DNA from 4 places in the Streptomyces sp. NBC_01257 genome. Region 1 is predicted to be linked to each of the others. Evidence: riboswitches for the same ligand, from Rfam matches in the RefSeq annotation. Region 1 holds a riboswitch; each other region holds the start of a gene.
What was found. Region 1 has a riboswitch for cyclic di-AMP ahead of OG408_RS34940 (M23 family metallopeptidase). Riboswitches for the same ligand answer to the same signal wherever they lie in the genome.

Region 1 (2,192 bases):
CGCGCCGGTGCCCGGGAGCTGGTCCGCGAGGAGTACCGCGAACCGGTCGGCCCAGCCGACGAACGTTCCGTCCGGGCCGGGGTCGCCGACTCCCTCGGTGAAGCTGTCGCCAATCGCCGCGTACGACCCGATGGCGCCCTGTCTGTTGTTGACGCCCTGCTGGATGTTGTTCGAATCGTCTGCCACAAGGGCTTATCCTGCACCGCCGAATGTGACCTACGCGACCGTAATAAGGGGTTGACGGGTGGTGAGATAGACCACCCGGTCAGTTTTTGGTAAAGGGGGAATAAGCAGAGGGACGGTGCGCCGCCGCACACCGTCCCTCTATGCATTGCTCAGGCCCGGATCACCGGACCGGTGTTGCTGGATCAGACGTTGATCCCGTGCGACGCCAGGTAGGCGATCGGGTCGATGTCCGAGCCGTACGCCGGGCCCGTGCGGACCTCGAAGTGGAGGTGCGGGCCGGTGGCGTTGCCGGTGGCGCCGGAGAGGCCGACCTGCTGGCCCGCGGTCACGGTCTGGCCCGCCGAGACGGAGAGCGAGGACATGTGGCCGTACTGCGAGTAGTGGCCGTCGGCGTGCTTGATGACGACCTCGTTGCCGTACGCGCCGCCCCAGCCGGCGGTGACGACGGTGCCGGAGGTGATGGCCTTCACGCTCGTGCCGGTGGCGACGGGGAAGTCGATGCCGGTGTGGCTGCCGCTGGACCAGCTGGCGCCGGAGGCACGGTAGGCGGTGGTGTGGTTGCCCGGGACCGGGTGGACGTAGCCGGAGCTGTCGCTCTGGGTCGCCGGGGCCGAGGTCTCCTTGGAGGAGGAGGCGTCGGAGGAGGACGAGTTGGAGACCGTGGAGGCCTTCGTCTCGGTCTTCGCCGGGGCCTTGGAGGGGGCCTTCGACGGGGTGGTGGCGCCGGTGGAGGTCTGCGCCGCGGACTTGCCGCCGAGCGTCAGCTTCATGCCCGGGAAGATCAGGCTCGGGTCGTCGCCGACGACCTTGCGGTTGTCCTGGTACAGCTTCTCCCAGCCGCCCTTGAGCTTGTGCTGGGCGGCGATCTTCGAGAGGTAGTCGCCGGAGACCACGGAGTACGTCCTGGAGCCGGCCTGCTCCTTCGCCACCGGCTTGGCCGGGGTGGCGTGCGTGGCGGCGGCCGACTTCGAGGTCGCGGGAGCGGCCTGCTCCGCGGCGTTGGCACCGGTGGCGCCGAGCAGCGGAAGCGCGATGACGGCTCCGCCGGCACTCGCGACGACGACGCCACGGGCGATGGTGCTGGACTTGGGACGGCGGTGCTTACCCGATATGGGCATGAAGGTTTTCCTCTCCGGCGCCTGCGAGGTGAGCTGTCGGGTTCGGACTGGAGATGTCCGGTCGCGACTGGCGCGACTTCACCCCGAGCCGGCCGGATTACCCGGTCGGCGGCTTACCTGGTTCCCCCGCTCCTGCCACGCGGTGAGTGGGTGCGAATTCCGGACGGCGGCAGGATTAGGCGGTCCGTCCGGATTGACAGCGAACGTAAGCGAGCCGGGACGGCGGAAACAAGCCACGGGTTCCTCATCGGATTCCGGGCCGGAAATTCGGTGCGGAATTCCGGTCACACTCCGTGGATTACGGATCTTGGCTTTCCGCGCGGTGCACGGACTACCCCACCGCGGCATCACCACACACCGTCACGGATATGATCCCGCTCACGAGAGGGTCATCATCTCCCGCATAAGCGGGGCATGTTCGACTAAATGCCTCAATACGGACATGTCATGCCCACCGCCCTCCCCCGATCGGGACATCCACCCGGGACCGACCCCCGCGCGAGGGGTCGGAGCAGGCGCGAAACGGGGGCGTGACCGAGATGATTGTCCGAGGAATCAATGTCGTATCGTCACGAGAGTGGACCCGTCGGCGACACGCGCCGGTGGCAGAGCCTCCAGGAGTGACCGTGACGCAGCAGCTGCCGCAGACCCCGTCGACGGAGCCCGAGCTGGCGGGTGTCCGCAATTTCCGTGACGTGGGCGGGCTGCCCACCTCGGACGGCCGCCGGGTGCGGTTCGGGCGGCTCTACCGCAGTGGCCACCTGGCGCACGCCACGGCCGAGGACGCCGCGTTCCTCGGGACCCTGGGGCTGCACACCGTCTTCGACTTCCGCAACGTCGCCGACCACAAGCTGGACGGCCTGGACGTCGAGCTGCCGGGCGTCCGCA
Region 2 (2,192 bases), 6.7 Mb from region 1:
CGGTGATGGCGCACCAGCAGCGCTGCCCCCGCCTCCCGCTCCAGTTTGGCGAGCTGCTGGGACAGGGCGGGAGCGGTGTATCCCAGGCGGGCGGCGGCCCGCGTGATCGAACCGGCCTCCGCGACCGCCACCAGCGCCGCGAGCCGTGTCGGGTCGTACATTAAGCGTTCCTTTTGGCAGACCCAGAAGATTGCAAGTACACGCTAAAGGCTTCCGGGGTCCAGTGTGGAGCCATGGACGCACAACTGACCGCCTTCGTCGGCGTCGCCGCCGGCATGGTCGCGCTGCCCGGCGCGGACTTCACCGTCGTCGTACGCAACGCCCTCGCCTCGCGGTCGGCGGGAGTGGCGACGGCTCTCGGGGTCGCCGGCGGCCTCCTCGTCCACACCGCGCTCGCCGTCGCCGGGCTGGCCGCCGTGCTGGTGGCGGTACCCGTGCTGTTCCGGACGGTCCAGCTCCTCGGCGGCGCGTACGTGCTCTACCTGGGCATCGGGGCCCTGCTCGCGGCCCGGCGCCGGCCGGAACCGGGCAGCGGGCCGGACGAGGAGACCGGTGCGCGGGCCACGAAGGGAACCGGGCAGGCACTGCGCCAGGGCTTCCTCACCAACGCACTGAACCCCAAGGCGCCCGTGCTCTTCCTGAGCCTGCTGCCGCAGTTCGTGCCGGACGGGGCCGCGCCCCTGCCCAGGACGCTGCTGCTGGCCGCGATCGTCGTGGTGCTGGCGCTGATCTGGTTCCCGGCCGTGGCGCTCCTGGTGGACCGCCTGGGGCGGTGGCTGCGCCGGCCGCGTACCGCCCGGGCGATCGAGGGCGGCAGCGGCGCGGCACTCACCGCACTGGGGCTGGTCCTGGTGACCGGTCCGCTGCTGCGCTGACGCGCGGGCGGGACCGGGGGCCGGGACGGAGCAGGGGCCTCAGCGGACCCGCCCGTAGTAGACGCTCTTCGTCCAGATCTTCTCCAGGCGGACCACGGCCCCGGTCTTGGGCGAGTGCCAGATCTTGCCGCTGCCCGCGTAGATGCCGACGTGGTAGATGCTGCGGCCGGAGTGGAAGAAGACCAGATCGCCGCGTTGCCGCTTGGCGGACGAGATGTGGCGGGTCTTGTTGTACTGCTGCTGGGCCGTGCGAGGGAGCTTCTTGCCCACCTTCTTGAACGAATAGAGCGTCAGGCCGGAACAGTCGAAGCGGCTGGGGCCGGTGGCCCCCCACCGGTAGGGCGCCCCCTTCTTCGACGCGGCGATGTTGAGCGCCTTCATCGAATGGGTCGCGGCCTGGGCGTCGGTCACGACGCCGGGAACGAACAGCGTGCCGCCGACGGCGGCGAGTGTCATCACCGAAGCCGTGGTGGCCCGGGCGAGCAGAGACGGGACATGAACCTGCGCAGTCATGCGCAACCCTTCGTCAGCCGCCTGTGAAGGATGACCTGTCGGGTTCGGGCTGGCGAAGTCGCCCGGCCGCGGATGCGGCTTCACCCCGAGGGACGACCGGAAGTCCGGTCGGCCCGTTGTGCTCGGGTCCTCCACTCCTGCCGATCCACTCCTGTCGACCAGGCATCCGGGCGGCGGCAGGACTCGGCGTCCGCCCGGACCGCCCCGCCGCGGTGGCGGGGGCTTGTCGTCCCAGGGATCTTGACTCACCGGGTGCCGGATTTCCGAGGTGAAACGGCGATATGTGAGGCTCATCACGACTGGCCCGTTCGGGTGGACAGGTGAAGTTCAGGTGGATCGCCCGAGTCCGTCGGCCGGTGCCGTACCAGCGACGGAACGGGAGATTTCACCCACTGTCCACCTTGAAAACGCAAATCGAGTTGTCCCTCGTGCGAAGTAACGCCTACGCCGAACGAGCGAGAAAATCTGATCCGCCAGCCGGGCGTGTCGACGCCGGGGAGTTGATCAACTCGGCGGGTCGGGCGGCACGGTGACGCGTCCGGCGCGCCGCTCGCCGTCCAGCAGGCGCAACGCCCGGGTCAACGTGGCTGCGTGGATCTGGGCTTCGCCCCGCTCGTGCATCAACGCGAGGGCGTCCCGCAGCGCGGCCGCGTACGAGGCGAGCGCCTGGGCGGCGCGCAGGGCGCCGTACGTGTCGCCGCCGTGGGACGGATTGATCCGGCCCACCTGGTCGAGGACTTGCAGGTAGCGGTCGATGAACTCGCCCTCGGCACGGGTCAGGGCGGGCAGCGGCGGGAACTCCGG
Region 3 (2,192 bases), 2.4 Mb from region 1:
TTCTTGAGGTTCGACACCTTGGCCGTGAAGGACTTGGGCGGGAAACGCTTCGGGTCGAGGTCGAGATCGCGGCAGACCAGGGCCATGAGGCGCTTGGAGTCGGCGGCGTCGTAGATCGAGAACGACGAGGTGAAGCCGAGCCGCTTGGACTCGCGGCGCAGGATCCGCACGCACGCGCTGTGGAAGGTCATCACCCACATGGCGTTGGCCCGCGGGCCGACGAGCTGCTCGACGCGCTCCTTCATCTCGCCCGCGGCCTTGTTGGTGAAGGTGATCGCCAGGATCTGGCCGGGGTGCACCCCGCGCTCGGCCAGCAGGTGGGCGATGCGGTGGGTCAGCACCCGGGTCTTGCCCGAGCCGGCCCCGGCGACGATGAGCAGCGGGGACCCGGCGTGCACGACGGCGGCGCGCTGCTCGGTGTTCAGCCCGTCGAGCAGCGCGGCGGCGTCGATGACCGGGCGGTGTGCCCCGTCGCGGTAGTACGCCTCGCGGGGCGGCGGGGGGCCGTCGAACACGCCCGCGAAGAGGTCCTCCGGCACCGCTTCGGGTGCGGAGTCCTCGGGGGGCGGCGGGGGCCCTTCCTCCGTGTGCTGGAGGCCGGTCAGGAAGCTGTCGTCAAAGAGGCTGCTCATCGCCTCCCGAGTCTAGGCGTGCGCACTGACACTCCGGGCCCGAGTGACGAACAGCGCACCCGCGGCCGGGCACGCAGAGCGAGTGCCCGACCGCGCCGGGTGGACGGTCCCCCGGCCCCACCTGCCCCGCGACACCCCGCGACGCCAAGGTCACGAAAATGTATCGGGCATATCGAACATCAACCTTCACAGGGACACCATGAGTTGGCTAGCGTGCTCGTTCGGGCGGCCCGTACCCCCAGAGGCGATCCACGCCGAGCGGGCGTCCACGCCGAATCCGGGCTGCTCCCGCAGAAGTCCGGAACCGGGGACCCACACGCAACACCGGGGTGAATCGGTCCGCATCCCCCACCAGGACCGTAGGGCAGCCTTCCGTTCCGCCCGAACCCGACAGCTAACCCGGTAGGCGGTCCACGGAAGGAGATGCCGGCCTTGGCGTCGCATCGCAAACCACGCACCCGCGTGCGCACCACCGCCCCGGCCGTCGGGCTCACCTCGGCCGCGCTGGCCTCGGTGACCCTGCTGTCCTCGCAGAGCGCGCTGGCCGCCCCGGCGCCCAAGCCGAGCATCGAGGACGTGCAGAAGAAGGTCGACGACCTGTACCGGCAGGCGGGTACGGCGACCCAGCAGTACAACCAGGCGAAGGAGGCGACGACCGGGCAGCGCGCCAAGGTGGACACCCTCCTGGACGACGTCGCCGCGCGCACGGCGAAGCTGAACGAGGCGCGCAGGACGCTCGGCACCTATGCCGCGGCCCAGTACCGCGACGGCGCCCTTGCACCGACCGCCACCTTCTTCCTGGCCAACGACCCGCAGTCGTTCTTCGACCAGACGCACCTCATGGACCGGATGGGCGAGCGCCAGCAGCAGGCCGTCACGGACTTCCGTACGCAGCAGGCGAAGGCGTCCAAGCAGCGGGCCGAGGCGGTGGCGAGCCTGGAGACGCTCACCGAGTCGCAGGCGACGCTGCGCACCAGCAAGCAGAACGTGCAGACGAAGCTGACCGAGGCCCGCACACTGCTGTCGAAACTGACCGCCGAGGAGAAGGCGCGGCTGGCCGAGCTGGAGCGCAAGAAGGAGGCGGAGGCCAAGCGCAAGGCGGCGGAGCTGGCGAAGAAGCAGGCAGCCGCGAAGGCCGAGGCCGAGCGCAAGGCCGAGGAGGCCGCCAAGGAGGCCGGCAGCGGCACGGGGACGGGCAGCGGAACCGGGACCGGCACAGGTTCGGGTTCGGACGCCGACGCCTCGACCAAGGCCGAGAAGGTCCTCGCCTTCGCCCGGGCGCAGATGGGCAAGCCCTACGTCTGGGGAGCGACGGGCCCGTCCTCGTACGACTGCTCGGGGCTCACCCAGGCCGCCTGGAAGGCCGCGGGCGTCGACATTCCGCGGACCACCTGGGACCAGGTCAATGTGGGCACCCGGATCGCCACGGAGGATCTGCAACCCGGTGACCTGGTGTTCTTCTACGACGACATCAGCCACGTCGGCATCTACAAGGGCGACGGGATGATGATCCACGCGCCGAAGCCGGGGGCGAACGTGCGCGAGGAGTCGATCTACTAC
Region 4 (2,192 bases), 1.2 Mb from region 1:
CACCGACCGGTCCGGACGGGTGCGGCGCGCATGGCGACGCGGCGGCGGGGAACGCCGAAGGCCCCGGCGTGGTCGCCGGGGCCTTCGGGGAGTCTTCGGACGGTCAGACGGTGACGCCGTGGGCGCGCAGGTAGGCGACCGGGTCCATGTCGGAACCGTACGACGGCGTGGTGCGGGCCTCGAAGTGGAGGTGCGGCCCTGTGGAGTTGCCGGTCGAGCCGGAGAGCCCGATCTGCTGCCCCTGGCCGACGCTCTGGCCGACGGAGACACCGATCGAGGAGAGGTGGCCGTACTGGGTGTACGTGCCGTCCGTCATCCGCAGCACGATGTTGTTGCCGTACGCGCCGCCCCAGCCGGCCTCGACGACCGTGCCGGCGCCGACGGCGACGACGGAGCTGCCGGACGCGGCGTGGAAGTCGATGCCCGAGTGGCTGCCGGAGGACCAGAGGGAGCCGCTGGACTTGTAGCCGGTGCTCACGTACGAACCGGCGACGGGGAGCTGGAAGGAGCCGAGCCGGGCGCGCTCGGTGGAGCGGGCGGCGCGCGAGGCGCCCTCGCGGGCCGCCTCGGCACGGGCGGCGGCCTTCGCCTTCGCGGCAGCCTTCGCCTTGGCCTTCGCGGCGGCCTCGGCCTTCTTCTTGGCCTCCGCCTTCTTCTTGGCGTCCGCCTTGGCCTGGGCCTTCTTCTTCGCGGCGTCGGCCTGGTGCTGCTGCGCGTCCGCCTGTGCGGCGATCCGGTCGGCGAGGTCACCCTCGATGGCGATGACCTGGGTGAGACCGGTCTCGCTGACGGCGGGGGTCTCGGCGTCCGAGGCGAGGGCCGGGGAGGCCAGTCCGCCGATGACGCCGGTGGTGGCGAGAGTCGCGATGCCGACGGCCTTCGCGCCGGTGCGCGTCAGACGGCTCGGGGCACGGTGCTTCCCGGTGGCACGGGTGAACGCCATGAAGTGGCTGGTCCTTTCCTTCCTTCTCGCCTACCGGGTTAGCTGACGGGTTCGGAGCAGGAAGGTCTCCTACGGATCCCCCGGCCTCGTGCGAGGCTCAGGCATCCGATTCACCCCAGGGACTGAGTGGGTCCCCGGCTCCCCAGGCTCGCGCCTGACGGGGACTCGGCGATGGCTGCCCGGTACGTCGCGGATGCGGCATACGAGTGACAGACAGCGGAGCCGACGCTAAACGGGGGCACTTCCCGCCACCAAACGGACAGGCCGTTTTGTAGCGCATCCCACAGGGCAGACAGGCAACCTCCCCCACAAAACAGACAAAAGGGAAGCACCTGACGGGGCAGGCCCCGTCAGGTGCTTCCCTTTGCCCGGGTATCGGGCGAAACGAGCGGTCAGCCGGCGACGACCGACACCTCGCCGATGCCGAGTGCCCGGACGGGCTCCTCGATCTGCGAGGCGTCCCCGACCAGGACCGTGACCAGCCGGTCCCCGGGGAAGGCGTTGACCACGGCGGCCGTCGCCTCCACCGTGCCGGTGTCGGCCAGGCGCGCGTACAGCTGCGCCTGGTAGTCGTCCGGGAGGTGCTGCTCGACCTGGTCGGCGAGGGTGCCCGCGACGGACGCGGCCGTCTCGAACTTCAGCGGTGCGACACCGACGAGGTTCTGCACGGCCGTCTCGCGCTCGGCGTCCGTCAGGCCCTCGGCCGCCAGGGTCCGCAGGACCTTCCACAGGTCCTCCAGCGCCGGGCCGGTGGACTCCGTGTCCACGGAACCGCTGATGGCGAGCATCGCGGCCCCCGTCGCACCGGCGGCGGAGCCGGGCGCCGAGGAGCGCAGCACCTGGGCGAAGGCCCGCACGCCGTAGGTGTAGCCCTTCTCCTCGCGCAGCACCCGGTCGAGCCGGGAGGTGAGCGTGCCGCCCAGGCAGTACGTGCCGAGCACCTGGGCCGGCCACACGCTGTCGTGCCGGTCGGCGCCGATCCGGCCGATCAGCAGCTGCGTCTGCACCGCACCCGGGCGGTCCACGATGACCACGCGGCCGGTGTCGTCGGCGGTGATCGGCGGGACGGGGCGCGGCGCGGCGGTGTTGCCCGACCAGTCGCCGAGGGTGTCGGCGAGCAGCGCGTCCAGGTCGATCCCGGTGAGGTCGCCGACGACCACCGCGGTCGCGGTGGACGGCCGGACGTGTGCGTCGTAGAAGGCGCGCACGGCCGCCGAGTCGATCCGCTCCACGGTCTCCTCGGTGCCCA

Region 2: linked by a shared signal. The riboswitch ahead of OG408_RS05560 (C40 family peptidase) and the one ahead of OG408_RS34940 (M23 family metallopeptidase) in region 1 are both predicted to bind cyclic di-AMP.
Region 3: linked by a shared signal. The riboswitch ahead of OG408_RS24255 (C40 family peptidase) and the one ahead of OG408_RS34940 (M23 family metallopeptidase) in region 1 are both predicted to bind cyclic di-AMP.
Region 4: linked by a shared signal. The riboswitch ahead of OG408_RS29875 (M23 family metallopeptidase) and the one ahead of OG408_RS34940 (M23 family metallopeptidase) in region 1 are both predicted to bind cyclic di-AMP.

The regions. Positions count from the first base shown of each region.
Region 1 covers NZ_CP108472.1:8,000,215-8,002,406, reverse strand. Annotated here, with positions in the region: gene OG408_RS34945 (SGNH/GDSL hydrolase family protein) at 1-186, opposite strand, end outside; gene OG408_RS34940 (M23 family metallopeptidase) at 369-1,304, opposite strand; cyclic di-AMP (ydaO/yuaA leader) riboswitch at 1,308-1,467, opposite strand; gene OG408_RS34935 (tyrosine-protein phosphatase) at 1,931-2,192, shown strand, end outside.
Region 2 covers NZ_CP108472.1:1,289,150-1,291,341, reverse strand. Annotated here, with positions in the region: gene OG408_RS05570 (LysR family transcriptional regulator) at 1-161, opposite strand, end outside; gene OG408_RS05565 (LysE family translocator) at 234-875, shown strand; gene OG408_RS05560 (C40 family peptidase) at 915-1,388, opposite strand; cyclic di-AMP (ydaO/yuaA leader) riboswitch at 1,392-1,563, opposite strand; gene OG408_RS05555 (hypothetical protein) at 1,893-2,192, opposite strand, start outside.
Region 3 covers NZ_CP108472.1:5,568,127-5,570,318, reverse strand. Annotated here, with positions in the region: gene pcrA (DNA helicase PcrA) at 1-632, opposite strand, end outside; cyclic di-AMP (ydaO/yuaA leader) riboswitch at 892-1,057, shown strand; gene OG408_RS24255 (C40 family peptidase) at 1,056-2,192, shown strand, end outside.
Region 4 covers NZ_CP108472.1:6,843,354-6,845,545, reverse strand. Annotated here, with positions in the region: gene OG408_RS29875 (M23 family metallopeptidase) at 104-943, opposite strand; cyclic di-AMP (ydaO/yuaA leader) riboswitch at 957-1,124, opposite strand; gene OG408_RS29870 (M16 family metallopeptidase) at 1,336-2,192, opposite strand, start outside.